DNA from 2 places in the Paenibacillus sp. M2 genome. Region 1 is predicted to be linked to the other one. Evidence: predicted binding sites of a transcription regulator. Region 1 holds the regulator's gene; the other holds the start of a gene.
The links. The regulator Rex, encoded in region 1, represses fermentation and respiration genes when NADH is low (regulators of the CRP and FNR family bind a similar motif). The targets are predictions, from matches to a motif close to TTGTGAAATATTTCACAA.
Positions count from the first base shown of each region.

Region 1 (16,531 bases):
CAAGTGGCAATCTGTCGATGCGTGTAGGAGACTTTGACCCGGAGCAATTTTATTTTGCGGTTACCGCCTCAGGCAAAGACAAATCCCTTCGCACACCGGAAGACTTCCTTTTTGTGGACAAGCACGGCAAAGCGATTGAGACAACAACGTTAAAACCAAGTGCCGAAACGTTGATTCACTGTGAAATCTATCGTTTGACCGGCTGCGGTGCTGTATTTCACGTGCATACCGTGTTTAACAACCTGATAAGTGAATTCTTTGGAGCAGATGGACACATACCGATTCAAGGAATCGAATTGATTAAGGCTTTCAACATTTGGGAAGAAAATGCGGAGATTCGTGTCCCCGTCCTGCCTAACTTTGCAGATATTCCATCTATCGCTGAATTGGTGCCAGGTGTACTTGATACCAACGTACCAGGGATCTTGCTTCGGAACCACGGTATTTATGCCTGGGGTAAAGATGCTTTTGAAGCGAAACGTCATCTGGAAGCGTTCGAGTTCCTGTTCGAAGTGATGTACCGTCAACTTCTGCTGAAGGGCGCTACGAAATAGCAATCATTTATTCTAAATCAAAGCTGCAAAATCAAAAACACGCCAGAGGCTGGTATACATAGCCCTTGGCGTGTTTTTATGTTGTGGGATGACATGCAATGAAAGGTTTCTTTGTCATCCCAGCGTCAGTAAAATCATCCTTAATCCACTTCGATTACAACTTACAGTCGATCATCTCGATCCTTGAATAAAAAGAGGCTATCCACTTCTTCGTCATTCCGATGAATCGCATGATTGGTGCCTATACCCCGTTGCTTACCGAACAGCAGCTTCAAGCCGCCAAAAATGAGCAGCAAGGATACAATGACGGTGTTCAAATAGGAACGGATCTCATACGTCATGAATGCATTAGGGAAGAGCTCATTCAGCTGTGGAATGACAAGACGGATCGTCAGGTAATATAGACCCAGCGCGGCAATTCCGAATCCAATCAGGCGCTGATGGCGGGCCCAATCCTTAAAGATCGGCTGATCGATCAATGGCTCGCGTCCATAGCGACTGGAGCACTGTAGCCCATCAAAGAAACTGTAGAACCAGATCAACGGTATCATGAACAGGAACACTGATAAGTGAAGCAGGTCCAGAACATAGATGCTGCCCAGGAACAGGAACATCAATTGCATGCCTCTTTTTTGCAAACCCAGATATAGATGACCCGCACCTGGAAAAGCAGATAGCAGCGTCGCAAGCACTTTACTGCGTCGTCCGGCTACTCTGCCCATCTCCAATTCCTCGAATAACGTCCGATCCTGCAGTACCTCTCCAGCCTGCTTACGGTGGACATGCTGCACCGCATCAAACATGCAGTATACCCATATTACAGGCAGAATGAGCAGGAACATTAGAAACACCGATTCATTGGTGATTGAAGCTACAAAAACCATCATGGCAAAGGAACCAAAAAACGCCATCAGAAACGACAACCCGCGATGCAACAATCCCAGATGAAGATGTCCCAATCCAGGAACAAATGAAAGCAAAATGGTAAAGAATCGTTCTCCCTCACTGCCTTTTCGGTACATGGGTTGACCATAGGGCCCCTCGGGCACACCATACACTCCACCATGATCCTGATGTGGCTCCTCCTGATCCATCTGTCCGAGAGGCTCTTCCTGGCCAGCATATGCTTTCTGGTAAGCGGCGCCTTGATGGAGACCACCGTAATGTGTCCCACAACCTTGGTAATGAACTTCGTGCAATGAAGGGGCACGGAGTAGAACGATAATCATATCCAGCATGCTGATACACCAGAAGAATATGGCTCCAAGGAACCCGACAATCATCAATTCCTTTTCATCAGTCAACAACGCCAACATGATGAAGCCAATGCCTGTTCCAAAAAAGAGTAATGGATAGACCACAGCTCTGGTAGGCCGTCCCCAATACATAAAACCGAGACCTGGTATCAGGTTTAATAGAAATGCGAGTAGTTTGTTACGATCTGAGTGCACAGTCGTCATCCTTTCTTTTCAGGCAATGCAAAACTATTTATGGTTTAGGCTTGAAGTTATCCAGCCATGTAGTGGCTGCCTCCGTCCATTTCTCGGAAAAAGACCCTCTGTGGTCGCCATCCTGGAACTTGTGATATGGTGCTACCTTGTCAAAAAGTCCAGACGAGAGGAAGATCAATGTCAAACAGGCTGCTACCGCGTAATGGAACACTTTATGATCAAGCCAGCGCCGGTTTCGTCCAGCACGGGATTTGCGTTGTACCTTGGGTGAATGAATGCCCTCAATCCGATGCATGACTGAATCCGCAAACCCTGTTGGGTCATGTAGCGGAGGCAGTTCTCCGTGGATACCAAGCGCTTCCAGATAGATGTCCATCGCATCCGGATCTTCCATCAGAAGCTGTTCCATTTGGTTCGCTTGAGTTTCACTCATATGGCCTTCAATATAATCAGTCCATTGCGCAGCGGTATACTTCTCCTGTTTACTCACGCCATTCATCCTCCTTCCAATGTTTTCGAATCCACTGCCGTGCACGATACAAGCGGGATTCCACGGTCTTCACAGCCACCTGTGCATCACTGGCAATCTGCTCATAATTTTTTTCGCTTAGATAATACGCAGTGATAATGTCACGATGCTGAGCAGGCAACTGATTAATTCGTTCGCGAAGTTTATCCTGACGTTCTTCACGAACGAGACGGGTAAGAACGTCTTCATCCCGTCCGGGCAAATTGATTATTTTTTCTTCTCCACCCAGATCCTCAGCAGTTCGTCTGCCCAGCTTGCGTTTGGCATCAATCGCTTTGTGAAAGGCAATTCGGGTTAACCACGTTTTGAAACCTTCAGAACGGTAGTCGGGGAGAGACTTATACATCTGTATGAACGCCTCCTGAGCTGCATCCTGTGCTTCCTGATCGTTCCTGAGTACGGAATAGGCCACATGGTATACATGCTGGCTATACTTATCAATCAGAGTACGCATCTGGGATGTATCTCCTTGACGGATTTGTTCGATTACGCGCGCTTCATCAATAACTCTCCCCTCCTCTCCAATACAATAGACGACAGCTTGTGTGTTAACCCCTGCGTGATCTATCAAATTTTTGTAAAACAAAGTGAAAGCATTGCCTGAAAGGTTGATGTTACTGATCACTCATCTATTCTATAATCCAAAAAAAACAGGCACAGAATGACTTCTGGCCTGTTTCTTGTGTCTTGCCTACACTTGAATCAACGTCCACCATTACGAAACCGCTGCGTGTATGCCTTCGCGTCTTGAACGGTCTTGACACGATTACGGCTCCACTCAAGCAGTATTCGATCGATATACCGGAAATGTACTTTGCCTGCAAAAACCGCTTCCTTCAGAGCCATTAGAATCAATTCCTCTTGGTAACGGTCCTGATCCAACCAGCCGGATATCGTCTCACACTCCATTGGAGAGAGCGGACGTCCGAATTCTTTTTCAAAGATGGAGAACATGTTCCGTTCTTCCTCTTCTTTTTGAACACTGTTCGAATCTTGACGTGCTGTACTGATGCTCAGCTGCTCCGCACGGAATGCGGCTACTTCTTCCGCAGTGCACGCTGCAAGCTTGGCATATAATCCATGTAAGTCATATCGCTCGTACTGGATGTCACGTTCCTCGTCACGATGCTCGTCAATAGCGATATATCCATCCCTCATCAGACGTTGCAACATTCTGGCAATACCTTCAGGTGCAAGTCCCATACGCCCAGCAAGCTCTTCAAGCGTCGGAAACTCATTGAACTCCGCCTGACGGAACCCTAGCAATTGAATCAGAAGAAGCACTTCTGCATCTGATAGGCCAAGCTGGTGATAATAACGTAACAAGGCATAAGGCAGTTGGGCTGTACCCGAAGTCATGCCATAAGCTGCTCCATCCAACCAAGCTTTCGATGTGGTGTCTTCCATAGACGCTCCTCGGTTAAGCATTAAGGGTACAGACGATAGAGCATACGTGGGAATGCGATTGTTTCACGCACATGATCCAATCCACAGATCCATGCTACCGTCCGCTCCAATCCCAGACCGAAACCGGAGTGAGGAACCGATCCGTATTTACGCAAATCCAGATACCATTGGTAAGCTTCATCCGAGAGATTGTGCTCCTCAAAACGTTGTTGCATCAATTCCGGATCATCGATACGCTGCGAACCGCCAATAATCTCTCCGTAACCTTCTGGTGCAATCATATCAGCACAGAGAACAACTTCAGGACGATTTGGATCTGGTTTCATGTAGAAAGCCTTGATTCCAGCAGGATAATGTGTGATAAAGACAGGTGTATTGTACTTCTCAGCAATAGCTGTTTCGTGCGGTGCACCAAAGTCTTCTCCCCAAGGAATATCAAAACCTTGTCCATGCAGGAATTCAATCGCTTCATCATACGTAATACGCGGGAATGGAGCTACGATGCCTTCGAGTTTGGATACGTCACGACCGATAGATTCCAGTTCTGCACGGCAGTTTTTCACCACGGATTGAACGACATGAGCGATAAATTTCTCTTGTACGCGCAGACTTTCCTCGTGATCTACAAATGCCATTTCCGGCTCTATCATCCAGAACTCAATCAAGTGGCGACGTGTTTTGGACTTCTCTGCGCGGAATGTTGGACCAAATGAATATACCTTACCCAGCGCCATGGCTGCGGCTTCCATATACAATTGACCACTTTGTGTCAGATAAGCATCTTCATCAAAGTATTTGATGTGGAACAGGTTCGTTGTTCCTTCCGCAGACGATGGTGTCAAAATCGGAGGATCAACTTGTGTGAATCCGTTACCATCAAAGAACTGCTGAACAGCGCGAATAATCTCTGCCCGAATCACCATAACAGCACGTTGCTTCGTAGAACGAAGCCACAGGTGACGATGGTCCATCAAGAAATCAACACCATGCTCTTTAGGCGTGATTGGATAGTTTTCAGTCAGATGAATGATTTCGACCCCAGTAACAGTCATTTCGTAACCGGACGCACTGCGAGGTTCTTCACGAATAATCCCTGTAACATACAAAGAACTTTCTTGTGTCAAGCTCTTGGCATTGTTCCAGATCTCTTCGCTAACTTCACTTTTTACAACAACCCCTTGAATATATCCGGTTCCATCACGCAACTGCAAAAACTGAATTTTGCCGCTGGAACGTTTGTTGTTAATCCAGGCACCGATCGTTACGGTTTCGCCCACATGCTCGTTCACATTACGAATTACACAATTCGTATCCATGCCATATCTCCCCTTGATTCCTGAAATTTGAAAATGCAGCGGACAGGCTGTTGCCTGTCCTCTGCACTTCCTTGCCATTCTATATTTACTTTACAGTTAGATTACTGAGAATTCAATACGATTCGATGCGTATCGCGAGCAATGACCAATTCTTCATTCGTTGGAACAACGAGAACATCAACTTTCGAGTTCGCAGTTGTGATGCGACGCGGCTCACCAGAACGGACTGCGTTCAGGGCTTCGTCCAGCTCAACGCCAAGATACGTAAGCTGTTCACATACTTTTTGGCGAAGTACAACGGAGTTCTCCCCTACACCAGCTGTGAAGACGATCACGTCTACACCGTTCATTGCAGCTGCATATGATCCGATGTATTTACGCAGACGGTATTCGTACATTTCAAAAGCAAGCGTGGAGTTGGCATCGCCATTCTCCATACCTTCCGTAATCTCACGCATGTCACTACTGATTCCGGAGATCGCAAGCAATCCACTGTGTTTGTTCAACATGGAGTTCACTTCGCTTACACTCAGTTCTTCCTTGTTCATTACATAAGGTACGATGGCTGGGTCAAGGTCACCCGAACGCGTTCCCATCATCAGTCCCTCTAGTGGAGTCATACCCATCGAAGTATCAACGGATACGCCACCTTTAACTGCTGTTACACTACCACCGTTACCGACGTGACAAGTGATGATTTTCAGATCTTCCACTGGACGATCCAGATATTCAGCAGCTGCCTTGCTTACGAAATCATGGGAAGTACCATGTGCGCCGTAGCGACGTACTTTATATTTTTTGTAAAGTACACGCGGAATAGCATACAGATATGCTTTTTCCGGCATCGTTTGATGGAACGCCGTATCGAAGACCATTACCTGAGGCACACCTGGCATATTTAATTCAGCCGCACGAATCCCCATCATTGCTGCAGGGTTATGAAGTGGAGCCAAGTCGAACAAACGACGAATTTCAGCTTTGGCAGCATCATCTACCAATGCAGATTCTTTAAATGCTTCACCACCGTGAACAACACGGTGTCCAACAGCTTGAATTTCACTTACAGAATCCAGTACACCATTTTCTTTATGAGTCAAAATATCAATGACTTTACGGATCGCTGTTGTATGCTCCAGAATCTCGCTAACTTCTGTAACATCCTCGCGGCCTGTCGGTTTGTGTGTCAGAATGGAGGAATCCATTCCGATCCGTTCCACCAAACCTTTGGCCAGTACAGACTCGTCAGTCATATTATACAGTTGATATTTGAGCGAGGAACTCCCCGCATTAATTACGAGTACTTTCACAGTCGGTCACCATCCTTGTCGTACTTGAAGAATCCTTCGCCTGTTTTGGCACCCAGGTGTCCTGCACGCACCATTTTCTTCAGGACTGTAGAAGGACGATATTTCAATTCTCCGAATTCACGGAACATTCTTTCGAGTGCAGCTTCAACAGAATCCAATCCAAAACGGTCAGCCATTTCGAGTGGTCCATGTTGGAAGTTGTATCCGATACGCATTGCATCATCGATATCTTCAGCAGATGCAACACCTTCTTGCAATACATGCAACGCTTCGTTAATCAGCAGGCAGATCAGACGGGAAGTTACGAAGCCAGGGGATTCATAGATCATGACTCCTTTTTTGTCTGCTACTTCTTCAACAAAACGTCTGGTCTCTTCGAATGTTGTATCCGAAGTTTTCAGTCCACGAATAATCTCTACAAGATCAACCCGGGATACCGGGTGAATAAAGTGCATACCAATAACACGCTCTGGGTATTTGGTCGAGCTTGCAAGCTCGGTCAAACTCAGCGTGGATGTATTACTTGCCAGAATGACATTGCTTGGACAAACTTGGTCCAGTTGGCTGAATACTGCTTTTTTCGCATCCAGATCCTCTGAAATTGTCTCAATGACCATGTCGCAAGTTCCAAGTTCAGCTAAATGAGCTACCTTGGTAATACGGGAAAGAATCAATTTCTTCTCCGCTTTTGTAATCGCCCATTTCTCCAGTTGTTTATCCAGATTGGTTTCGATCATGTCATAGGCATGATCCAGCTTTTGTGTTGTGTGCTCCACGAGAAGCACATCAAGTCCTTTGGCTGCGAGCATCTGGGAAATACCTTGTCCCATCGTACCGCCGCCGACAACTCCTATTTTTTTGAAAAACATGGTTCTGCTCCATCCTTTCGGTTCTCTATTCTCTATTGTACCCTGTTCGCCGAAAATTACAAATTTCGACCCAACATATAATAATATCTTAGCACGAGTGAAATGTAAAAAAAAATAACCAGCATAAATAAATTATGCTGGTAGAAGGGCACTGTCACGAAATTGACAACGAAATTGCTCGCCAGACAAAACTTCCTCACGAATCAAGATGTCGAGTGAATTGTCGAAAATTGTCCGTTGTTCTTCAAGCAACCGCTTTGTCTGTTCCATCAGATCTTGCAGAATCAATTTATTCTCCCGCATGAGTTCTTCGGTTGTAACCATATCCATGTTCACAATACCAAGTGAAGTCAATCCCGAAGCCATCATGGTCTGTACGACATTCGTTGCCTGATCAAAGTCATTACGTGACCCAGTGGAACGTCCACCGTAGTACATTTCCTCCGCAGCGGCTCCTCCGAGTGCAATCATGATCTGCTCTTCCAGGAAACGCTTCGTATAGAGGAACTGTTCCTGTTGCGGGTTGTGACGTACATATCCCAGCGCCTGACCACGCGGACTAAGTGCCACCTGACTAACACTGCCTGGACGAACGAGTTCAGCCATAATGGCATGTCCCAATTCATGAATGGCAACCCTTTTCTTCTCTTCCACACTGGACTCACGGTCCGTCTTCTCACCCATCATGACTTTATCAATAGCAAGGGACAAGTGCCGTTGTTCAATGTGTAACAGCCCGTCCCGCATGGCGTATATTGCTGCTTCGTTCATAACACTTTCAAGCTGCGCACCGGAAAACCCATATGATTCCTCGGCTGTCTTCTCCAGATTAACTTCCTCCATCAGAGGTTTGTTCACCGCATGCAGTTCAAGAATGTGCTTTCTGCCCTTTTTGTCGGGCAAGTCCACTTGAATGTGACGGTCAAAACGTCCCGGACGTGTCAGGGCACTATCCAGCATTTCTTTGCGGTTCGTTGCAGCTATAACCAGAATTCGAGGTGTCTCAGAAGAATAAATTCCATCCATCTCCGTCAAGAGCTGATTCAGAGTCTGATCATACTCGCGCTGTTGACCACCTTCACGTTTACCCCCGATGACATCAATCTCATCGATAAATATAATGGCATTTTCCTTATTTTCCTTGGTGGCACGGGTTCTCGCATCCTTGAACAAATCCCGAATTCTGCTGGCACCCACACCCACATACATTTCCACGAACTCACTACCCGAAGCTGCTACAAAAACAGAATCTGTGTAATGGGCAGCAGCCTTGGCCATCAACGTTTTCCCTGTCCCTGGAGGGCCCGTCAGCAAGATCCCTTTTAACGGACGAATTCCGAACTTCCGAATTTCTTCATGTTTGATGAGAAAGTCAAGTGCTTCACGTAATTCCTGCTTGGCACTGTCCTGACCTCCAATTTCTTCAAAAGTAAGCTTCGAAGGTCCTTTCTTCTTCCGTTTACGTTCCTGTGCAGCGCCTACTGTAATCCCGCCGCGCATTTGCATCATGAACAGCAGACCACCGACAACCGCCGCCGCAATAAGAATCGGAACAATATTAACACCAGTAAACGCAAGGAAAATAATCAACACAGGAAAAAATCCGATGGCAACTTCTTTTGTCCATTTAGGCATTAGGCCACACTCCTATCTGACCGGGCACACGCGGCAGAATAATAAACTTGCTGGCATCTCCGTCACTGAGACTGACATATACATTGTTGTCATCCATAGCTGTATTCACTTTAATCCCGTTTGTCGCCATCTTCGACAACGTTGGTGTAATCTCGGTGTACTGCTTGTTCTCCATCGCCTGGGCTACGGTAAACATGGCATCACCCCACCAGTTCTCAAGCGCCTCGTTGGAATGATCCACAACATCCAGCTTTAACGAGCGTGAACCAATCACCGTCTGTCCTTCTTTGTGAATATATTGTACCAGTCTGCCCAAATCAACATCCGGTTGCAGATCCAGTTTCAATTGTACGTCATTGCGGTTAATAGTTAATTGAACGTCATTGACTCCATCGTACTGGGTAACCATCTTTTCAATCGGATTCTGCACGGCCACCTGACGATATACAAACCAACCTCCAAACAACACAACGGCTGAAATGACGGCAGTTAAAGCAATAGGCAATACTTTTAGCTTCAAGTGAATTACCCCTCCCAGATTTTGGCCCAACCTACTGGCTTATTGGTATATACGAATATGTGCACATTGACTCCTTCGATAATTTCGACAGGATTATTTGTTTTGAATGTAACTTTGAGTACATAACTGAGTATATCACATCGTATATACATTTTCGAAGGCGAAAATATGAATAAATTATTAATTTTAACTATTTAAATCATTTTCATAACTCACTAAAAATAGATTTTTGTAACTAGATATAGACAAATTGAATCGTTATGATCTATATCTACCCTTGATTGAAGCAGCTAAAGGTATTATGAAATTGATTTATTTAAATCAAAAATATTTACAGGCAACACAAAGAACCGGTTCAGTCGGATATCCGTCTGCCGGTTCTTTCATTTCTCTAATTCTCTAGTTATGTCACTCTATTTGTACTAGCTGTTCGGTAGTGTGTAGACCAGGTCCACCTGTTCTCCATTGCTAAAACGATAAAAGCGATAGTGGTTATGCGTACCGTCTTTATAATACACTTGCCACACATATATTCCATTCACAACTCCGGGCATGATTCGTTTAATCTCGCCGGCAGGAACTTCAGAACTGAAGCGATTGCGGATCTGCGCTTCGGACATGCCATTCTGCAGCAGCTCACTGTGTACAGCGTTTGCACCCTTAGCCGGTTGATTGTTTGCATCGAATTTAACCCAGACCATAACATCCTGGTTATCCTTATTTTTGCCGATCAGGGTCCAGTAGATGTTGTCAGAGCCTTCTTTGTCTCCCCAGATGTACTTGCGCAATTCATCATAGGATGTAATGCCCAGTTGCTTCTGTGCTGCCTGTATAGCGAGAGCTTCTTCCTTACGCTGGTCCTGCGTGACATAGACGTAATAACGCTGAAGTCCAAACAGAATCAGAACCAGTGCAAGCAGCGAAATCCATATCCACTTCTTTTTTTTCTTCAAAAGCCGAACTTCCTTTCCCTATGATGCTCTGTCCTGCAATTAACGAGCAAGCAGACCATCAAATGCCAATTGAGACTCACGCAAAATGCGTTCTTCATCCAGCGTCAGACATTCGCCGTGTTTGACCACTTGTTTTCCATCCACCCATACGTGCTCAACATCTTTGGCAGAAGCCGAGTAGATTGTATGTGAGATCAGGTCTGTATGTGGATAGAAATGTGCCTGTTCAATGTCAAGAGCGATAAAATCAGCCTTCATGCCGACCTCAAGTGCTCCGGTATTGTTCATGAAAATGGACTTGGCACCGTATGACGTTCCGAGGAGTAACGCTTCGCCTGCTGGCACAGCCGTCGGGTCACCAGATACACCTTTGTGGATCAATGCAGCCAGTCTCATTTCCTCGAACATATCCAGGTTGTTGTTGCTTGCCGGTCCGTCTGTTCCGAGTGAAACGGTAACTCCTGCTTTCAGTAATGCTGGTACCCGCGCAACACCGGAAGCAAGTTTCAGGTTACTTCCCGGGTTATGGGATACAGCCACATCATGACGGGCCAGAATCTCAATCTCTTCGTCATTCAGATGCACCGCATGTGCAACCAGGGATGGACGTGAGAAAAAGCCCAGTTTCTCCAGATGTGCCACAGGACGCAGTCCATAATCAGCCACGTTCTGCTCCACTTCACGAAGCGTTTCAGACATATGTGTATGGAGAGGAAGGTTCAGGTCGTTCGCGACCTGCACAAGCTTCTCTATGTAGTCAGGAGGGCATGTATATGGGGCGTGTGGCGAGATTACAGTTGTAATGCGACCATCTGCCTGTCCATTCCACTCACGTGCAAACGCTGCCGACTCCTCCAGTTTCCGCAGTTGCTCTTCTTCCGAGCACAGCCCGATTACACCACGTGCCAGTGCTGCTCTAACACCGGATTGCTCCACAACTTTGGCAACTTGATCCATGTGATCGTACATGTCCAGGAAAGCTGTAGTTCCGCCTTTCAACATTTCAAGCACCGATAGCGAAGTTCCCCAATATACGTCTTGTGAAGTCATTTTCGCTTCCATCGGCCACATTTTTTCCTGCAACCATACTTGCAACGCAAGATCATCTCCGTGCCCTCTGAGCAACGACATTGCTGCATGACCATGCGTATTGATCAGACCCGGCAGGAAGAACAGTCCTTTTCCATCCACTTTGGTACAATTTTTGTCTCCATCCGGCAATGTCTCACCAATATGCACAATCTTGTCATCCTCGACAACCATGTATCCTTGAACCACGTTCCATGTTGTGCCGCCTTCATTAACGGCAAATTTGCCGTTGTGAATTACCCATCTATTTGTTGTCATCTTCCTCGTCGTCCTTTCCAGTCTCCAAGTAATAGGCCAAACTAAGCAGATCCGTTGTAAAGTCAGCATGGTGAATGCGGATATGCGGCGGTGTTTTTAGAATGGTTGGTGCAAAATTAAGAATCGCTTCGATTCCGGATTCAATAAGCTGATCGGCTACATTTTGGGCTTCCGTATCCGGAACCGTGATAATTCCGATGCGGATGTTTTCTGTTTTAACCGCTTCCGTCAATTCATTCATTGGTTTTACCGTCAAACTGTTAATCTGACTACCAATCTTCGGTCCATATGCATCAAATACAGCAACAATCTTCATGTTGTCTTTCAGATATGTGTTGTAGTTGGACAAGGCTTGACCGAGATTACCCGCTCCTACCAGAGCTACATTAATTTGCTGATCGATTTTGAGAATGTGACGAATTTTCTCGATCAAATAGGATACATCATACCCGATCCCTTTACGACCAAAATCACCGAAGTAAGCCAGGTCTTTACGAATTTGGGCCGGATTCAGATCCAGCCTCTGTCCAAGCTCTTGAGAAGAAACAGTAGCCACCTCACGCTGATGCAACTCGTTCAAATAACGCAAGTATACAGGCAGACGTCGTACCACCGCTTCCGAAATTTTATCCGATTTCATTCTTGCTCCCCCTTACCAAGGCCACGATAAAATAATAGATGAAAAGATGAGCATTCTGTATAAACTCAAAGATAAACATGACATTTTATACAGAATGCTCCTTGTAATTTAGGTTATAAGTTCTTACGTGCAACTGCTTTAATCGGATACGGAAATATCTAATAAAGTTTAACGCCAAACGATAGTCTCATGCAATGATATAACGAACAAAACAACCATTATTCTTGTTCATTAACAGGTTTTTCCAACCACTCGGTAATTCGTGGAACCATTTGCTCCGTGAGCATATGCTCCATTTTGGGACCAGGTAATGAATATAAAAAGAATTTACCATAGTACGCTTCAATCACCCGTGTATCATAAACAATGACAATTCCTCTGTCCTTCGCTGTACGCACCAACCGGCCAAATCCCTGCTTGAAACGAATGACCGCTTGCGGCACGGACAGTTTCATGAACGGATTTTTCTTCTGTTCCTGAAGCAACTCACTCTTGGCTTCCACCAACGGATGATTCGGTGGCTGGAAAGGCAGTCGCACAATAGCGAGACAGGTTAGCGCCTCTCCCGGGATATCTACACCCTCCCAGAAGCTGCTTGTACCCAGAAGTACCGTAGCTTTGGCATCTTGGAACCTGCGAGTCAGCTTAGAGCGGCTTCCACTGTCAACGCCTTGCCCAAGCAACGAGATGTCGTTACCAGATAGCGCCTCCTTCAGCGGATCATAGACCTGTCGCAACATCTTGTATGAAGTAAACAGAACCATCATGCGTCCACGCGTGGCAATTGCCGTCTCTGCAAGTGATTGCACCAGCATATTGACAAAGTGCGCATCACCCACACTGCCCTTCACACTCGGGAAATCACGCGGAATCACCAGAAGTGCCTGATCGCGATAGTTGAAAGGTGATGGCAGCATCGACGTTAACAACCGATTATTCTCGGAAGCTTCCTGCAAGCCAAGCTGTTCAATCATGAACTGGAATGACTTATCTACCGAAAGCGTAGCCGATGTAAGCACAACACTTTTCTTTTTATCAAAAAATAAATCCTTAAGTTGTGCACTGACATCTACAGGTACAGCATACAGCTGGAGAGATTTGCTGCGGAATTGACCGCTGGCTTCCATCCAGTACACCGTTTTGGCATCATCCATACGCATGAAGAAACGCAGATTCTCCTTCAATGTGGTCAGATCTTTCAGCAATCCTGTAATGTCCGTAATCAGACTATCCGATTGATAATCATCCTGATCCTCTTTCACTTCAAGCAGCAATTTGTCCCCTTTGCGAACCAAATCGCCCAGAGTCACATAGATCTGGTTCTCCAGACCCTGCAACTCCTGCCATTTTGCAGGTTTCTGAGAAGCTTTCAGACGCAGGGAAAATTGCCCCGTCTCTCCCGGTGAAGCATCACTTCGTTCAGGCAACAGACCGAACAAGGCATCACTCATACGATCCCACAGATCCTTAACTTCAAGAGCGAGCGGGAACATCTGATCCACCATGGAGCCCCATTGCACCGAATTTTCATGCCCGGATAACTGCGAACGAAGCATAGGCAGCTGTCCATTACGACTGTCTTTAAACAGGCGGGTCAGTGTATGAACCAAGGTGAAATATTTCATATGCATTCCAAGATGTTTACCAGCTACATCCTCCAGATGATGTGCTTCATCGATCACAAGACTCTCATAGGCTGGCAGCAGCTGATGCGCGGCTTTCACATCCGTAAATAATTTGGAGTGATTGGTGATTACAATATCAGACAACCCGGCCTCATGTTTGGCACGATGGTAGAAACATTTGCGGAACCATGGACATGATCTTCCCAGACAAGACTCAGATTCGCTCTGTACCGTCTCCCAGAAGTCCCCTCCGCGTCCGCTAAGGTTAAGTTCCTCATCATCTCCGGTTTCGGTCTGCGTAAGCCAGACAATCATCTGAGCAGCTGTGAAATAATCCTCTTTAGGTGTGGCGAATTCACGTTTATTGATTTTGTGTTCAAATTTGCGCAGGCACAGGTAATGTCCACGTCCTTTGAATACAGCAGCCTTAAACGGGAACGGAACCACTTGAGTCAGCATCGGAATGTCCCGCTCTCTCAATTGCTCCTGCAGGTTGATTGTATGCGTGCTGACCATAACTTTCTGTTCTTGCTTCACACTTTCGTAAATAGCAGGCAAGAGATAACCCAGAGATTTACCAGTGCCTGTTCCTGCTTCGATCAAGAGATGTTTCTCTTCATCCAGGGCTTGCCTTACACTGCTGAACATCTGAGTCTGCGCTTCACGCTCTTCATAATGATCCAGCGTATCCTTCAGGTTCTCCCGAACCTGGTCCATAAACTGTTCGAAGCTTACACCATCGAGGGGGTTAGCCTCCCGCTCATCGCGTGGTGCACCTATATCAGTCCAATCACTTACATTAAGAGCAAGCTGACGATAATAGGTATGTCCGTCCAGATCCTGAATCGGCTCTGCTTCCTTCTCACTGCGCATTCCGTCCAAAAACCAACCCAAGTCACTGTCTTCTGGTGCAAACAGATCACTGAGGCGCTGAATCGTTATGAGCGGTAATTCCTTTAACTCATCCAGACATTTGAGCAGCACATAGGCTGTCGCCAGTGCATCACTGTCTGCCTGGTGAGGGCGATCATGTTGAAATCCAAATTCGGAAGACACATAACCAAGTTGATAAGAACCCAGTGATGGGAATGTAATCTTCAGAAAATCAATCGTGTCCAGAATGCGGCCAGTGAACGGCAAATACCCGCAACGGTCAAGAGCATTCTGCAAAAAGTGAAAATCAAAAGCGACGTTGTGTCCAACAAGCACCACATCATTAAGCAGCGGAACCATCTCCATCATCATCTCTTCGAGTGAAGGAGCGTCCGCCACATCTTCATCGGTAATACCCGTCAACCCCGAAATAAACGGGGGAATCGGTACACCAGGGTTCACATAAGAACTATATATTTGAGTTATGCTGTAGTCATGATCTATGATGGCAAGTCCGGCCTGTATAATCTCACCGTCGGACTGCGTGCCGGTTGTTTCGAAATCCAATACGGCAAATTTCATTGCAATGTACGGTCCCTTCCATTCCAGTCTATGTTACAGCATAGCAAAAAAAAGGGGATTTGAAAATTAACTGACAAAAAAGCGGTGTCCCCGCCGCTATGCCAAAGGAGGGAACACCGTTTTTTGTCGCCGAATTCCCGCTTAATGAAGGGTCGTCAGCTGATTAGCATATTGCAATTTTCCCCTGTTCAACCTGCAAGCTTCCATGTTGTACAGTGGTTCGGTCAATGTCGGGTCATACTGAAGGGCCTGTGCAAAGAGTGAGCATGCAGCTTCGGGATTCGCAAGCTTGGCTTGAATACAGCCCAGGGCGTTACATACAAGCCCTTTTAATCGAGGAGAACCCTTAAGGTACATGATCTGCTGCAAATGTGTCCCGGCTTCCGCCATTTGTTCCAGATTCAGATACGCGAGCGCCAGGTAAAAACGTGTCAATGCACTCTCCGGATGGTCGGTCACAACCCGGGAGAACTGCATGATCGCCTGCGGATACATCTGTAATTTGAAATAGCCCTGACCTCGACTGAAACATTCCAGATGGAGTTCAGGCAGAGCAGTAACAGCTTCCTGTTCCGGTTCAAGGGAAGTAGGCTTATCCATCTCCCGCTCCCTCACCTGGCTCATCTTTTCTTCAAACATCAGCCATTCATCCAGCATTCCGTCACTCATCCGCTTAAGCAAATTCCACTTTTGCAGCAATTCCTGTTTGTTTAGGCCTTCAGCGGAAGGATAGCTCTTGATAATTTCATCTAACATGTCGTTCATTTCTGCGAAAACATGCTGGAACATCGATGCATCCCCACCCTTGAAAAAATGGATTAGTGCAGTGACCTGTACTCATTTTTTGCTTCAAGGGCCGATTTCATTCTCCTTACCAGTCGATTACATAATTGTTGCGTGGACTTCCTGTTTCATTGTTTGTA
Region 1 covers NZ_CP169648.1:4,512,348-4,528,878, forward strand. The annotation lists gene ACETMN_RS20415 (methylthioribulose 1-phosphate dehydratase) at 1-554, shown strand, start outside; gene ACETMN_RS20420 (multi-tm2 domain protein) at 716-2,014, opposite strand; gene ACETMN_RS20425 (hypothetical protein) at 2,043-2,495, opposite strand; gene ACETMN_RS20430 (RNA polymerase sigma factor) at 2,488-3,105, opposite strand; gene ACETMN_RS20435 (DnaD domain protein) at 3,237-3,941, opposite strand; gene asnS (asparagine--tRNA ligase) at 3,962-5,257, opposite strand; gene ACETMN_RS20445 (acetate/propionate family kinase) at 5,359-6,564, opposite strand; gene ACETMN_RS20450 (3-hydroxyacyl-CoA dehydrogenase family protein) at 6,561-7,433, opposite strand; gene ACETMN_RS20455 (AAA family ATPase) at 7,566-9,068, opposite strand; gene ACETMN_RS20460 (hypothetical protein) at 9,061-9,588, opposite strand; gene ACETMN_RS20465 (DUF5590 domain-containing protein) at 10,011-10,541, opposite strand; gene ACETMN_RS20470 (amidohydrolase) at 10,581-11,888, opposite strand; gene ACETMN_RS20475 (redox-sensing transcriptional repressor Rex) at 11,875-12,528, opposite strand; gene dinG (ATP-dependent DNA helicase DinG) at 12,747-15,608, opposite strand; gene ACETMN_RS20485 (tetratricopeptide repeat protein) at 15,750-16,373, opposite strand; gene panD (aspartate 1-decarboxylase) at 16,491-16,531, opposite strand, start outside.

Region 2 (16,531 bases), 340 kb from region 1:
TCGGCGTAACGGAAATGGTTGAATCCATTCGTGCTGGACGGGAACACAAAGCCAGTGGCAAGCTTGCTTATCACGTACTGGAAGCCATGCATTCATTCCAGCGTTCTTCACTTGAAGGCAAGCACATACATCTGGAGAGCAGCTATGATTCTTTTGCAGTAACTCGCACAGTTCAAACTGAGATTGAAACCGTGGAATCCCACTAGTCTGAGTAAAAAGTATTCGAAGCTTGATGCTCTTACGAGTGAAGCAGAATAACCAGTATTCTTACGTTCAATTTCAGGATAGAAACACTCTCGATTTTCCACACTAATCAAACAGGCATGTGATCTGAACGGTAATTGTAGTTCAATATTCATGAATTCAGCAATCATACGATATCTAATCCAGGGAGGAATTGCACTTGAAACTCGGCGTATTTTTGGTACTATTCGGAGGACGTAAATTGGAGGATGCTCTTGATTATGTAGCATCCAAGGGATTAAAAGCAGTAGAGATCGGAACAGGCGGACATCCAGGCAATGCACATTGTAAGCCAGATGAGTTGTTAAGCAATCCTACAGCACTGAAAAATTTCAAAAATGCAGTGGAATCACGTGGTTTGACGATCAGTGCACTTAGCTGTCACGGTAACCCGCTACATCCGCAAAAGGATATTGCCAAAGGATTTCACGATGATTTTGTTAAAACGGTAGAACTGGCTGAGAAGTTGGAAGTACCTGTAGTGAATACTTTCTCCGGTTGTCCGGGAGACCATGAGGATGCCAAATATCCGAACTGGCCTGTTGCACCATGGCCAAATGACTTCCAGGAGATCCTGAAGTGGCAGTGGGAGAACAAAGTTATCCCTTACTGGACAGAGTGGGGGAAATTTGCAGCAGATCGTAACGTAAAAGTTGGATTGGAGCTGCACGGTGGATTCTCCGTTCATACTCCAGCAACGTTGCTGAGATTGCGTGAAGCAGCAGGTGAAGTGATCGGAGCCAATCTGGACCCAAGTCACATGTGGTGGCAAGGTATTGATCCGGTTCAGGCAATTCACATCTTGGGACGTGAAGGAGCTATCCATCACTTCCATGCAAAAGATACAACAATTGATCCGGTAAACGTGAACAAACACGGTGTAACGGATATGCAGGACTATACCAATATGCTGGATCGGGCTTGGCAGTTCCGCTCGGTTGGTTATGGACATGATAACAAGACTTGGGCAGATATTATGAGTGCCTTGCGTCTGGTCGGATATGATTATGTAGTAAGTATTGAGCACGAAGACGGTCTGATGTCGGTTGAAGAAGGATTCTCTAAAGCCGTGCAAAATCTCCAGCAAGTATTAATCGAAGAACCGCTGGGCGATATGTGGTGGGTTTAGAGCTACACTAGGGGGAAATTGAATATGATCAACGTCACCATTTGGAATGAATTTGTCCATGAGAAAATTCACGATGAAGTAAGGGAAGTCTACCCGGATGGTCTGCATCGAGCACTGGCTGACGGACTTGGCGGCGAAGGCTTTGCTATTCGTACAGCTACACTGGATCAGCCTGAACACGGATTAAGTGATGAAGTGCTGAATTCCACAGATGTGCTCATATGGTGGGGACATATGGCACATGATCGCGTAAGCGATGAGATCTCACAGAAGGTCGCGCAGCGAGTGCTGAACGGGATGGGAATGATTGTGCTCCATTCAGGTCATTTCTCCAAACCATTTAAAGCGCTGATGGGAACCAGCTGCGATCTGAAATGGCGTGTAGCTGACGAGCAGGAAATTGTATGGTGTGTTAACCCATCTCATCCGATTGCGGATGGCATCGAAGGCAAGATTGTATTGGAAAAAGAAGAGATGTACGGCGAATTCTTCGATATTCCAGTACCAGATGAACTGGTGTTTGTAAGTAACTTCCAGGGTGGGGAAGTATTCCGGAGCGGATGTACGTTCCGGCGTGGTGAAGGTAAAATCTTTTATTTCCGACCAGGTCATGAGACGTATCCGACCTATTACAAGCCGGAAATATTAAGAGTGATCAGCAATGCTGTTAAATGGGCATATCCTGCCCGCAGTTTTAAGCCGGAATTTGGCAAGAGCGAACCTGTAAGACCATTTGGTGGCGTGCTGGTCTAATTCACTAACTCAATCGTGAAATGGAAATTATAAGTTTCATTCAAAAAGAACCCTTCTCCGAGTCGATGATGACTGTGGCAGTTGGGTTCTTTTTGGGTAAGATAGTACTATGGGGAAGTTATACGATATTTCCCATGGTTACGACGCAGCGTGTAATGTATACTGGGATGTATGATCCATTTTGGATGTTATGCTTCTAAAATTTAAACTTTTTAGTTGCAGGCGTTTTCTTTGAAGCTTAAATATGTTATTATGAAATATACTAACAAAATGTAAGTTGATTTGAGTGATCTCTAAAGAGGTGATTAATGTGGAAGGTCAAGACTTGCGGATGTGTCCGCGTTTCGAGACGGCGTTTTCTTTTTTGGGCAAGCGCTGGAATGGTTTAATTATTCAAACGTTGATGAGTGGTTCGAAGCGATTCAAGGATATCTCCAATCTGATTCCATCCATGAGTGATAAGATGTTATCCGAACGGATGAAAGATCTGGAGAGTGAAGGTATTCTGGTTCGTCACGTCTATCCCGAGACGCCAGTTCGTATTGAATATGAACTGACGGAGAAAGGTAGAGCGCTCCAGCCCGTCATGAATCAAATTCAAGACTGGGCTGAGCAGTGGGTTGACTAACGTATAAGCATCACCCACTTTTGTTACATGAATGACATAGACTCCTGATTTCCGTGGAAATCAGGGGTTTTTGTCTTAAGTATTAGGTTGATCGGCGTTTTTCTCTTGGGCTATGCACATGTTGTCATGAGTTGTAGTATAATCTATAGAAAATGGCCACAGACGGCCGGAGCGAAGGAGGCCCACTTGTCATGAGAGAAGAAAGCTTATCCCGTGAAGTACGCTACGGCAAAGAAGATATTGCAGAACTTGAGAGCGCATCCATTCAGGTCCATCTAATTTATAAAAAAGCTGCGGAGTTGTTCAAGCGCACCGCATATTCCCGTTCAATTAAGGATGATCTTGCCGAAGTGAATACGCATTCTGTGAACAGCGATGGTCCGAGATTAGCTCCGGCGGTGCTGCAAAAATGGATTCAAACGTCCAGGGGCTGGAAGTGTATCGGATGTGAGCTGGGACAACCTGATTCAACGACTTCTCAGATGGAAGAAACCATCCAGGGTAAGCGGTTGGTTCTGGATGTGGGAGAAGGTCGGCTGGTTCAGGCAGAAATGCTGATTCAGGCGGTTGTTTGGTCACAATATGAGAAGATTCGAATGTTTGCACCATGGCTGGGTGATGAACCCTTTTACAGCGTGCAGGAACTGGATGTCATTGCCCGTTATATTGTGCCTACCTATTTTTCGGAACGACCTTTGCATGAGCAAGGGAAGGTGTTCAAGGTACATCAACAATATGGGCAGATTCCTTTGTATCAGGAGTATGTAGACGCACCTTCATGCTGCGTGCAGGTGGACGGTGGATTGCTTGAAGGGCGATTGCTGACAGGTGTATACGTATCTGAGGAGCAGTTCTTTGGGCTTAATCCATATCTGAAAGATGGCGATGGAGGACGGACATATATGCAGGCTAGTGTCCAGTGATAACGGAACCAATGAGAACATAAAAATGATTTAGATTGGAGAGCCTGTGTGCAGGCTCTCTTTGTTGTATAAGCCCTCTCTGGAGGGCACGCGCAATAAAAGTAACGGCTTTGACACTTTTTTTTGCCGAAGGTTGTGCCATAATAGAGGTTATGGACAACAGGGTGAATGATTTTACGCAGGGTGGTGTTACCTACATGATGAAGAAAATCCCCGGTTACATAGGTGTATGTTTGCTCCTACTGGCGATCTTGGCTGGTTGTAGTGAGACACAGCCTTCTGAGCAGCCAATTGTCAAAGAGACAGAAACAGCGAATACAATCACAGTGGCTGTAGATGGCAGTACGTTTTTGCCTGATGCAACAAAGTCCATTAAGCGAGATTTTAGTGAGGGTTTGACACTCAAAAAAGCATTACTCAATAGCGGACTGGTCGATTTTACGGCAGATGGCAAACGGATTCAATCCGTCGGTGAAGTTTCTCTGGATTCTTCGCTTAGCTGGGCTGTCAAATTGAATGGCAAGGATATTGAGCAGGAAGATTGGGACATGGAACTTCATGCCAAAGATGAAGTGATCATTTACGTGAAAGCCGCTGACAGTGGGGGGGATGGCGTTGCATATCAGACAACGTTACTCAAGGTTAGCGGTGGAAACATTATGCCAACCCTTAATCGTCAATATGCCGGCGTCTACGTTCAAGAGTGCACAGTTCGTGATGTGTTGAAGTCCAGCGGCATTGTAAGAATGTCGGAGAATAACAAATTTGTTGTTTCGGTCGAGAATGTTACGCCTCGTATGAATGAGCGATGGGTCATTATGGTGAATGACAAAGAATTAATGGAAAATGGTCTGGACATGAAATTGAATCCACGTGATGCGGTAAAGCTTGAATTGACCAATGCATCCTAAGTATACCAAGAAGCCCAATCTCTTTTTAGAGAACTGGGCTTTTTTTCATTAAATATATAAGCAACATCCGATTAGCATAGTCAAATATTAAATACGACAGATCTCGTTCGGGCAAAGTTCACAGTGACAGATTCCTTGCAGCATCTTCAGATCTTTGATGACAATCATGCCATTGTCATATTCAATCCCATCTTTCTTACGCAGGTCGCTTAACATGCGGTTTACACTTTCACGAGTGGCTCCAATCATATTGGACAGGTCCGTGTGGGTAATTTTTTTGTGAATAATGACATGCTCTCCATGCGGCTCACCATACGAATTCGACAACCGAATGAGGGTGGAGCAAAGTGCACCCGGTTTGCCATATAACATGAGATCCCGGAATTTGGTCTGTGTCAACCGGTGGTGGATGCCCATCCATTTCATAAAGTCGATCGCAAAGTCACAATGCTGGCAGATTAACATCTCCAGGTCTTTATGCTCCAGTACACCGATCTCACTATCCTCCAGCACTTCCGCTGAGAAGCTGTGTTTAGAGCCAAAAAAGGGATCAGCCTGCCCAATCATATCACCGGACTGATACATGTACATGATCAGTTCCTTGCCTTCATCCGTGGATTTGGTGATCTGTGCACGGCCCCGTTTCATATAATAAAGTTTGTCAGAGACGTCTCCTTCCCAGTACAGATGTGTACCTTCCGGATAGGTTCTATCTTTCATGGTAACCAGCAAATGGTTGAAATTCGCTTCCGAGAAACAATTGGTATTGCCGCGCTTTTCCAGTACAGTTGTTAGTTCTGTCATAAGTCTATCTCCCCTTTATGTCCATCGGACGACCTTCTGTAGTTTCCAGTAGTCTCCGAGGTTTGCCGCAAACCGTTGCCGTCCTGATCAGGTCATCTCGGCCGGGAGGAAGGACGGTACAAATTGCGGTGGTTCAATTTTTAAGTTCAGTATATACCTAATCTTACCGTTTGAGGGGGAAGGAAAGGGGGCAAAAATGACGAAATTTCAAACATTGTGATAAAATTCACTTTTAGTGGAGAGGATGAATTTTACAGCCCTATATTTTAAATAGGAAGTGGAAATGGTCGTATGAAGGACACTACAAAACTTAAATTAAATTTGTTATACTTTGTGAAAAAAATCACATAATTAAGTTTATTGTCATGTTACGATGTGAATGTAAACGAGAGAGACAAACTAATACGAACCTTTAGGAGGATGAGGGAGATGGCTGTAAAGAACGAAGTCGCCCCAGCAAAAGAACCGACAGCAGGTCAGTATATTCAAACGTTAATCGACAAAGCGAATAAAGCACACGCCGCATTCATGAAGATGGATCAGAAGCAGATTGACCGGATTGTGCAAGCGATGGCGCTTGCGGGTCTGGATAAACACATGATGCTCGCCAAGATGGCCGTAGAAGAAACAGGCCGCGGAGTATATGAGGATAAAATCACCAAAAATATATTTGCAACAGAATATGTGTACCACAGCATCAAGTATGACAAAACCGTAGGTGTGATTGAAGATAACGAGTATGAAAGCTTCCAGAAAATTGCGGAGCCGGTCGGCATCATCATGGGGATTACACCAGTTACCAATCCAACATCAACGACGATGTTTAAAGCACTGATCTCCATCAAGACGCGTAACCCGATCATCTTTGGTTTCCACCCATCTGCACAGAATTGTAGCCGGGAAGCTGCCAAAATCCTGCTGGAAGCGGCTGTGAAACATGGTGCACCAGCAGATTGTATTCAATGGATTGATGATCCTTCCATGGATCGTACAAACGAACTGATGAATCACAATGATGTGGCTCTCATTCTGGCAACAGGCGGATCAGGCATGGTACGTGCAGCGTACAGCTGTGGTAAACCTGCACTGGGCGTAGGACCAGGTAACGTACCTTGTTTCATCGAGAAAAGCGCGGATATCAATCAGGCAGTAACGGATTTGATCCTGTCCAAGTCTTTCGACAACGGCATGATCTGTGCTTCCGAGCAAGCGGTCATCATTGAAGAACCGATCTTCGATCAAGTGAAGAAAAAAATGATTGCAAATGGCTGTTACTTTGTTAACAAAGATGAAGCAGCAAAATTGACAGCAGGTGCGATTAATGCCGAGAAATGTGCGGTGAACCCGGCGATTGTTGGTCAATCTGCGGTGAGCATTGCGAAGTTGTGTGGTATTGAAGTTCCAGCAGGCACCAAAATTCTCGTGGCCGAGATTGAAGGGGTAGGTACAAAATTCCCATTGTCGGCTGAGAAATTAAGTCCGGTACTCGCTTGTTACAAAGTTAAAACGGCAGCAGAGGGAATTGAACGTGCAGCAGAAGTGGTTGCTTTTGGCGGTATGGGTCACTCCTCGGTTATCCATTCCACAAATGAAGAAGTGATTGGCAAATTCGCAGATCGTCTGCAAACTGGACGGATTATTGTGAACTCACCATCCACACACGGTGCCATCGGGGATATTTACAACACAAATATGCCATCATTGACACTGGGATGCGGATCATACGGACGTAACTCGACTTCTTCCAACGTAACCGCTGTGAACTTAATCAATGTGAAAAGGGTGGCTCGCCGTACCGTGAATATGCAATGGTTCAAAGTGCCGAACAAAGTCTACTTCGAAAAAGGGGCAACACAGTATCTTGCCAAAATGCCTGATATCACACGTGTGGCGATTATTACGGATGCCATGATGGTGAAACTTGGATATGTTGAAAAGGTAGAACACTATCTGCGTCAACGCCAAATGCCAGTAGCAATCGAAGTATTCTCCGATGTTGAGCCAGATCCATCCACAACAACAGTAGATCGCGGAACCGAAATGATGCGCCGCTTCCAACCGGACTGCATTATCGCACTCGGTGGTGGATCACCGATGGATGCTGCCAAAGCCATGTGGTTGTTCTATGAATATCCAGACACGGACTTCAACGATCTGAAACAAAAATTCATGGATATCCGCAAACGGATCTACAAATATCCACGTCTCGGCGTAAAAGCGAAATTTGTAGCGATCCCAACCACATCAGGTACAGGTTCTGAAGTAACATCGTTCGCGGTTATTACGGATAAAAATCAAGGTAACACCAAATATCCATTGGCAGATTATGAGCTGACACCAGACGTAGCGATTGTCGATCCGGAGTTCGTATACTCCCTGCCTAGAACAGCCGTTGCCGATACAGGTATGGACGTACTGACTCATGCGATTGAAGCTTATGTATCTGTTATGGCAAATGATTACACGGATGGACTTGCGATCAAAGCAATCCAACTGGTATTCCAATACCTGGAGCAATCTGCGCTGCAAGGAGATAAACTGGCTCGAGAGAAAATGCATAATGCTTCCACCATTGCCGGTATGGCGTTTGCCAACGCATTCCTGGGCATTAACCACAGCTTGGCGCATAAATGGGGCGGTCAGTACCACACCGCACACGGACGCACCAATGCGATCCTGATGCCGCACGTCATTCGTTATAACGCGAAAAAACCGACCAAATTTGCATCGTTCCCGAAATATTCGCACTTTATAGCGGATGAGCGGTATGCCGAAATTGCCCGGATTCTGGGATTGCCTGCACGTACAACAGAAGAAGGCGTAACCAGTCTTATCAATGCCATTCGCAAACTGAACAAAACATTGGGCATTGAAGAATCGTTCCAGGAAATCGGATTTGATGCCAAAGACTTTGAAGCACATGTAGATTATCTGGCTGACCGTGCCTTCGAAGACCAATGTACAACTGCCAATCCGAAGTTGCCGTTGGTAACTGAACTGGCTGATGTATACCGCAACGCTTTCTACGGAAAGTTTGAATAACAAATCTAGAACGAAGCGTGACTTACGGCAAGAAGATCAGGGTTCCCCGAGAGGGGAGCCCCGATTGCCGTCTTACACACAATAACGAGAGGGCAGAAAAATAGGAGAGCAAAGCACCTGTTTTTCAGAATTTATTCTAAGATTTAGTTTGCTCCGAGCATAGAGGAGCAAAGGGCTCTAAAGAGATGGCATGGAATCCGTGACGTGGCTGTTTGAGTCAGATGTTCGCACAATAACGAGAGGGCAGAAAAACAGAAGAGCGAGCATCTGTTTTTCAGGAAATGGTCCTAAATCCTTGTTTGCTCCGAGCATAGAGGAGCAAAGGGTTCTAAAGAGGTGGCATGGAATCCGTGACGTCGCTGTTTGAGTCAGATGTTCGCACAATAACGGAGAGGGCAGAAAAACAGAAGAGCGAGCACCTGTTTTTCAGGAAATGATCCTAAGTCCTTGTTTGCTCCGAGCATAGAGGAGCAAAGGGTTCTAAAGAGGTGGCATGGAATCCGTGAGGTGGCTGTTTGAGCCAGATGTTCACACAATAACGGAGAGGGCAGAAAAACAGAAGAGCGAAGCACCTGTTTTTCAGGAAATGATCAAAGTCCTTGTTTGCTCCGAGCATAGAGGAGCAAAGGGTTCTAAAGAGGTGGCATGGAATCCGTGAGGTGGCTGTTTGAGCCAGATGTTCACACAATAACGGAGAGGGCAGAAAAACAGAAGAGCGAAGCACCTGTTTTTCAGGAAATGATCAAAGTCCTTGTTTGCTCCGAGTTTAAGGGAGCAATGGTCCTAAAGAGGTTACACGGAATCCGTGATGAGGTTGTTTGATCCAGATGTTCACACAATAACGGAGAGGGCAGAAAAAACTGAAGATGCGGAGCGTTCGCCTTTATCCCCGGATTTTCCCCTTTGAAAAATAAAATCGAAAAAATCCGGGGATAACAGCGATCGGAAGTTGTTCTGCCCGCGCAGTGGCTAAGTGTGAATTTACAGGGTTCATTGGGACACAGCGCAGGTGGAGTGAGTTAGTTCACTGACTTTGTGACAAAAATCACAGATGATGAAAGCCCCAAGTCGTATACTGAAAATGTAAGAAAAACATTCATTCCGCGGTTCCGGTTCCCAAGTAGAGAGAACATGTTCCGGTTTATGTGAAACAATTCACATTAATCGCGGCTCTGGGCACACAATGATACGAATGAAGCAAGATGTTATGTGTCCAGAAATCCAAATTAGTGGAGGGATTACGATGTCGGTGATTGAAAAAGATGTCAAACAACAAACAGGCTGGAGAAACTTTACCAAAGGAACATGGACCAAATCCGTAGACGTGAATGATTTTCTGGCACACAACTTGTCTCCGTATTACGGTGATGATGCATTTCTCGCAGATGCAACCCAGAATACCAAAGAATTGTGGGAGATCGTATCTGATCTGACCAAAAAAGAACGGGATAACGGCGGTGTCCTTGACGTTGATGTGAACACACCAGCGACTATTGTTTCTCACCAACCAGGTTATCTGGATCAATCCAAAGAGCAGATCGTCGGCGTTCAGACCGATGCTCCGTTCAAACGTTCCATTCAACCAACAGGCGGAATCCGGATGATGATTGATGCATGTGAAGCATACGGCTTCGAATTGCCTCAAGGCGTCATTGATATATTTACGAACATTCGCAAAACACATAACCAAGGTGTATTCGATGCTTATACTTCCGATATGCGTGCAGCGCGAAAAGCAGGGATTATCACAGGTCTGCCAGATGCTTACGGCCGTGGCCGGATCATCGGTGACTATCGTCGTGTAGCTTTGTACGGGGTAGACTTCCTGATTCGTAACAAAAAAGGCGAATTGAACGCACTCGAAGTTGATGTCATTGATGAAGATGTCATTCGTCTGCGGGAAGAATTGTCTGAACAGATTCGTGCATTGCAAGAATTGAAACAATTGGGCGATATGCACGGGTTCGATATTTCCTTACCAGCGACAACAGCAAAAGAAGCGTTCCAATGGTTGTACTTCGGTTATCTCGCTGCGATCAAAGAACAGAACGGTGCTGCGATGTCACTGGGACGTGTATCTTCTTTCCTGGATATCTACATTGAACGTGACCTGCAAGAGGGCATTTTGTCCGAAGAACAGGCTCAGGAATTGGTTGACCATTTTGTAATGAAACTGCGGATTGTCAAATTCCTGCGTACACCGGATTACAACGAACTGTTCAGTGGAGATCCAACATGGGTGACTGAGTCCATCGGTGGTATGTCAGTGAATGGTGAAACACGCGTAACCAAAAACAGCTTCCGTTTCCTGCATACACTGCACAACTTGGGTCCTGCACCAGAACCGAACTTGACTGTACTTTGGTCCACGAAACTTCCAGAAGCTTTCAAAGATTATTGCAGTAAAGTATCCATCGAAACAAGTTCAATTCAGTATGAAAATGATGATCTGATGCGTCCAATCTATGGTGACGATTACGGTATTGCATGCTGTGTATCGGCTATGAAGATCGGGAAACAAATGCAATTCTTCGGCGCTCGTGCCAACTTGGCAAAAGCTCTCCTGTATGCGATCAACGGTGGTCGTGACGAGAAATCCGGAGCACAAGTTGGACCTGAGTATCCTGCCATCACTAGCGAAGTGCTGGATTACAATGAGGTTATGAAACGCTTCAAACCAATGATGGAGTGGCTGGCGAAACTGTATATGAACACCCTCAACGTCATTCACTACATGCACGATAAATACAGCTATGAGCGTATCGAAATGGCATTACATGACCGTGACATTGTACGTACAATGGCTTGTGGTATCGCCGGTCTCTCGGTTACAGCAGATTCACTGAGTGCAATCAAATATGCCAAAGTAAAACCAATTCGTAACGAACAAGGCATCGCCGTTGATTTTGAAATCGAAGGAGACTTCCCTTGTTACGGTAACAATGAAGACAGCGTAGACAGCATTGCTGTTGAACTGGTCGAGAACTTCATGGGCATGATTCGCAAGCACAAAGCTTACCGTAACGCAGTTCCAACACAATCCGTTCTGACGATCACTTCCAACGTGGTATATGGTAAGAAAACAGGGACTACACCGGATGGTCGTAAAGCAGGTGAACCATTTGCTCCAGGTGCGAACCCAATGCATGGTCGTGACAAAAAAGGTGCACTGGCATCCCTTGGCTCTGTAGCCAAATTACCTTATGAACACAGTCTTGACGGAATTTCCAATACCTTCTCCATCGTGCCAAAAGCATTGGGTAAAGAGGAGACTACACGTAAATCCAATCTGACTGCGATGATGGATGGTTACTTCGGTCAAAACGCTCATCACCTGAACGTTAACGTATTTGATCGTCAGCAATTGATTGATGCGATGGATCACCCGGAAAACTATCCACAACTGACTATACGGGTATCGGGATATGCCGTTAACTTCATTAAATTGACTCGTGAACAACAGTTGGATGTCATCAACCGTACGTTCCATGGCTCGATGTAATTAATTTGCAAGTAGAAGACCGCTAGAGCTAGGCATTCCAAATCATATTAAACGCACAGCGGATGCGGATACAGAAAGGAAGAGGCAGCATGGTTAACGGACATATTCATTCACTCGAAACTTTCGGGACGGTTGACGGCCCAGGCATCCGCTTTGTGCTTTTTATGCAAGGATGTCTACTCAAATGTCAGTATTGCCACAACCCTGATACATGGGCGCTGGATGGTGGAAAAGAAATGACGCTAGAGGAGGTATTGGCTGAGATTGAGCCATATCTATCCTACTATCGTAGTTCCGGAGGCGGGCTCACGATATCTGGCGGAGAACCGACGTTGCAGGCTCACTTCGTAGCTGAAATCTTCAAAGAAGTGAAACGTCGCTGGGGATTGCATACGACACTGGACAGCAACGGATTTAACGAACCGGAACGGATTCACGATCTGCTGGATAACACAGACCTGGTTCTACTGGATCTCAAGCATATTGATGACGAGAAACATATCAAGCTGACAGGCAAATCCAACGAGAGAACGTTGAAAACAGCCAAGTGGTTATCGGAGCAAGGTCGGAAAATGTGGATACGCCACGTGTATGTGCCTGGCATTCATAACGAGGAAGAGGATCTGCTTAACCTCGGACGGTTTATCGGAACATTGAATGGCGTTGAGAAGTTCGAAATTCTTCCATACCATCAGATGGGGATCTACAAATGGGAGGCGCTCGGTAAAGTATATCCACTGGATGGAGTTCCTTCGCCAAGTGAAGAAGAAGTGGAGCGAGCGTATCGCCTGATCGAACAAGGTCGCCAGGAAACGGCTGGCGTGGCTTGTTCCGATAAGTAATTACCTTTATATGCAGGATGTATATAATTTGAACTAACTATTTACAAAAGAACGAAGAGGACAGAAATAAGCTGAAGAAGCGGAGCGTTCGCCTAAAAGCTTTCTGCAAGAAAGCTACATCGGAAGCATATGCTATCCCTAGATTTTCACTTTTGTAAAAGTGGATCAAAAAAATCGGGGGATAACAGCGATCAGAAGGTTGTTCTGTCATCGAAGTGGCAAGTGTAAATATTCTTAAGTTCAACGTATATACCAACCAAGCAGCCCTTGCGAATACACTTCGCAGGGGCTGTTTTTTGTCCAGTGAAGGATTTTATCCCTCCATTGATGAATTGTCATCCTTACGATGTAAGCTCCGGCTTTTTATAATCAGAGTGTAAAGCCAAATGCTCAATATCTTGAGGAGGGTCAACCCGATGAAAAAAAGAATGACATTGCTGCTTTCATTATTGCTTATCACTTCATGGACTTTGGCGGGATGTGCAGGCTCAAGTAACGAGCCACAACAGGGCGCAGGCAATACACCTGTGGAGGAGACAAGTAAGGAACCGGTTGAGATGCTTCTTCGCCACACACAGGTGGGGGCCGACAAACAGAAAAGACTGGCAATTCTGCAGGATGTTGTGGACAAAGTTGAGGGAGAGGTACCCAATCTGACCTTTACGCTGGATGGCGTCGAATCCGATGTGAATCGCAAGGAGAAGCTTCGCGGAGAGATGGCGGCAGGTAACCCGCCCGATATATTTGAACTGTTCGGTAGCCCGGATTCCAAAGTTTATGCGAAGGAAGGTATGCTGCTTGATCTGACGCCAATCCTGCAAGAGCTGGGCATTCAGGACCAGTTTACATCCCTTGAACCGTTTACGTATGAAGGCAAAGTCTATGGACTGCCAATTGGCGGTTCCGGCGAAGGTTTTTTCTATAATAAAGAGTACTTTGAACAAAAAGGATGGAAAGCCCCAACCACCATGGCTGAATTGGACAACATACTGGCCGAGATCAAGGCTGATGGCAAAGTGCCGCTTGCTTCCGCATCCAAGGCGGGCTGGGTACCGCTTATGTTAACCAACCATCTGTGGTCCCGATATGCCGGGCCGGAGATTACCGCAAAGTTTGCAACAGGTGAAGCGAAGTGGACCGACCCGGGTGTTGTGCAAGGTTTTGCCAAACACAAGGAATGGGTGGATAAGGGTTATTTCAAAAAAGGTGAACTGGGCTTCGAGTATGCCGAATATACCACGCAATTTACAAGTGGAGAAGCGGTATTAATGTATGACGGAACATGGAAATCATCTGTATTCAAGGAAGGTCAGAGCGGTGAATCGCTCATTGGCAAGGTTGGATTCTTCAATATGCCTCCGGTAGAGAACGGAGCAGGTGATCAGACGTCCTTGATGCGGGATGTTAACAATGGATACGGATTCTCGGCAGCAGTGGCGGATGACCCGCAGAAGCTGGAAGCAGTGAAAGCTTTTATCAAAAATTTCTACAATGAAGATATGCAGGTTCGCGGCCTTGTGGAAGATGGTGTGTTGCCTGCCATGAAGCTGGATGAGAAAGTGTTAACCGATAGCATTACCGATGATCTGATGAAAGAAATCGTGGCCGTGCTTAATGCGTCCAAGACGTCGTTCCCGGCATTTGATGCACTCGTGCAGGCGGATGTGACAACAGAGATCAGTAATTTGCAAATCCAGAAGTTGATTGGTGGGCAGACCACGCCAGAGAAAATGGCTGAAGAACTGCAAAAGGTACAGGAGGAAGCAAACGCTTCAGTGGAATAAACCAATCCAAGTTGAAACTGCGATCGTTGAAGTGACTGAAGGAGGCTGACCATGAATACTTCACTCCGCAGCCCGTTAATCTATACGCTCTTTGTAATGCCGGCCCTAATTCTGTTTGTAATGTTCTTTCTATACCCTATTGGTAGCTCCCTATATTACAGTCTGACGAGTTGGAATGGGGTATCGGCTGAGCCACGTTTTGTGGGTTTATCCAACTATGTGAAGGCACTGACCGATGAACGATTTTGGATTTCCACACGGAATAACGGCTTTTTCATCGGATTTTCGGTACTGATTCAGGTACCTCTAATCGTCCTGTTTTCGCTTCTGATTGCCAATGTGAAAAGGCTGAAAGGTCTGTATAAAACAGCTGTTTTTTTACCATCCATCATGTCGACAGCCGTTATCGGTATTTTATGGGGATTCATCTATGAACCGAATATCGGGCTATTAAACAAAATGCTTCATGTGCTGGGCATCGATCCAATCTACTGGTTATCGGATAACCGATTTGCCATGTTGTCCATTTTGGTGACCAATGCCTGGCAGTGGACGGGATTTTACATTGTCATGGTGCTGGCGGCCATACTGGCGATTCCCCGGGATTTGGATGAAGCGGCTGCAATTGATGGGGCAACGGCGGTACAACGTGCAATGCGGATAACGTTGCCGCTGATTCGCCCGATCATTTCAGTGGTGATCATGTTGTCCATCGCAGGTGCCATGAAAGCAGCCGACATCGTGATTGTCATGACCAAAGGTGGGCCCGCAGGGTCCACCGAGGTTCTGGCGACATACATGATCAAATATGCGATTACCAACTTCAAATATGGTTATGGCAATACCATTGCAGTGTTGATCTTTGCTCTGACGCTTGTGCTCACTGCGGTGTATCAACTGCTGGTGGCGAGACGGGGCGAGAAGGTGGAATATTGATGCCGAAAAGCATAAAAAGTAGTATACCTCATGTGTTGTTAATGTTGTACTTGATCGCGATTTTGTTTCCCTTTTTATTTGTAATTTTCTCTTCCTTCAAGCAGGATAACAATGAAATCGCCCTGAATCCATTCGGGTTACCTACAACATGGGAGTTTAACAATTACGTGGAGGCTTGGGTGAATGCCAAGATTGGCACGTATTTCTGGAACAGCCTGTACATTTCGGTTTTATCGTCGGCGTGTACGATTGTCCTCGGGGCCATGTTTGCTTTTGCCGTAACCCGGATGAGACACCGAAAGTGGAGTCTGTTTCTGTACAGCCTGATTCTGGCGGGCATGCTTATTCCCAACAATGCGCTCATGCTGCCGATCTATCTGCTTGTACGCAAAATGGGCATATTGGATACGCATCTGGCATTGATTGTGCCCTATGTGGCGAATGCGATCCCGTTTACCATTATTATACTGGCGGCATTTATGCGTTCTCTGCCTGGCGAAATTGAGGAAGCGGCGGTCATGGACGGCTTGAGGGCCCCGGGTATCTTTGCTAAAATAGTGATACCTCTTACGGTTCCGGCTATTGTTACCGTTTTTATCGTTAATTTCCTCGGGAACTGGAACGAATTTTTACTCGCCAACTATTTCTTATCCACCGATAAATTGCGTACGCTGCCCGTGGGCATGGTCCAGTTTCGGGATCAATATCAGATGAACTATGCCCAGATGTCGGCAGGTATTGTATACAGCGTTGTACCTGTACTTGTGATCTACGCCATACTCCAGGAGAAAATTATAGAAGGCGTAACTGCAGGTGGTGTCAAAGGTTAATACCATGAACCAGTGAATAGGGAGAACGGGATATGAACTTGCGAATGAAGCTGGCCTTGGCATTTCTGCTGCTGATCATTGTACCCATGTGTGCGCTTGGCATTGGCATGTTTCTGGTCACGTCACATACGATTGAGAAAAAATACAATCAACAGGCCGAATATGCGCTTCAGGCCATTAGTTACAATATCGAGAATGTATTTC
Region 2 covers NZ_CP169648.1:4,856,527-4,873,057, reverse strand. The annotation lists gene ACETMN_RS22590 (Gfo/Idh/MocA family protein) at 1-206, shown strand, start outside; gene ACETMN_RS22585 (sugar phosphate isomerase/epimerase family protein) at 404-1,372, shown strand; gene ACETMN_RS22580 (ThuA domain-containing protein) at 1,397-2,125, shown strand; gene ACETMN_RS22575 (winged helix-turn-helix transcriptional regulator) at 2,457-2,753, shown strand; gene ACETMN_RS22570 (hypothetical protein) at 2,945-3,676, shown strand; gene ACETMN_RS22565 (hypothetical protein) at 3,841-4,587, shown strand; gene ACETMN_RS22560 (Crp/Fnr family transcriptional regulator) at 4,675-5,391, opposite strand; gene adhE (bifunctional acetaldehyde-CoA/alcohol dehydrogenase) at 5,821-8,433, shown strand; gene ACETMN_RS22550 (hypothetical protein) at 9,079-9,255, shown strand; gene pflB (formate C-acetyltransferase) at 9,677-11,935, shown strand; gene pflA (pyruvate formate-lyase-activating protein) at 12,025-12,777, shown strand; gene ACETMN_RS22535 (ABC transporter substrate-binding protein) at 13,194-14,561, shown strand; gene ACETMN_RS22530 (carbohydrate ABC transporter permease) at 14,613-15,497, shown strand; gene ACETMN_RS22525 (carbohydrate ABC transporter permease) at 15,497-16,327, shown strand; gene ACETMN_RS22520 (sensor histidine kinase) at 16,360-16,531, shown strand, end outside.
Region 2: a site for Rex is predicted at 5,723-5,740, ahead of adhE (bifunctional acetaldehyde-CoA/alcohol dehydrogenase). Genes of this name have one in related genera too.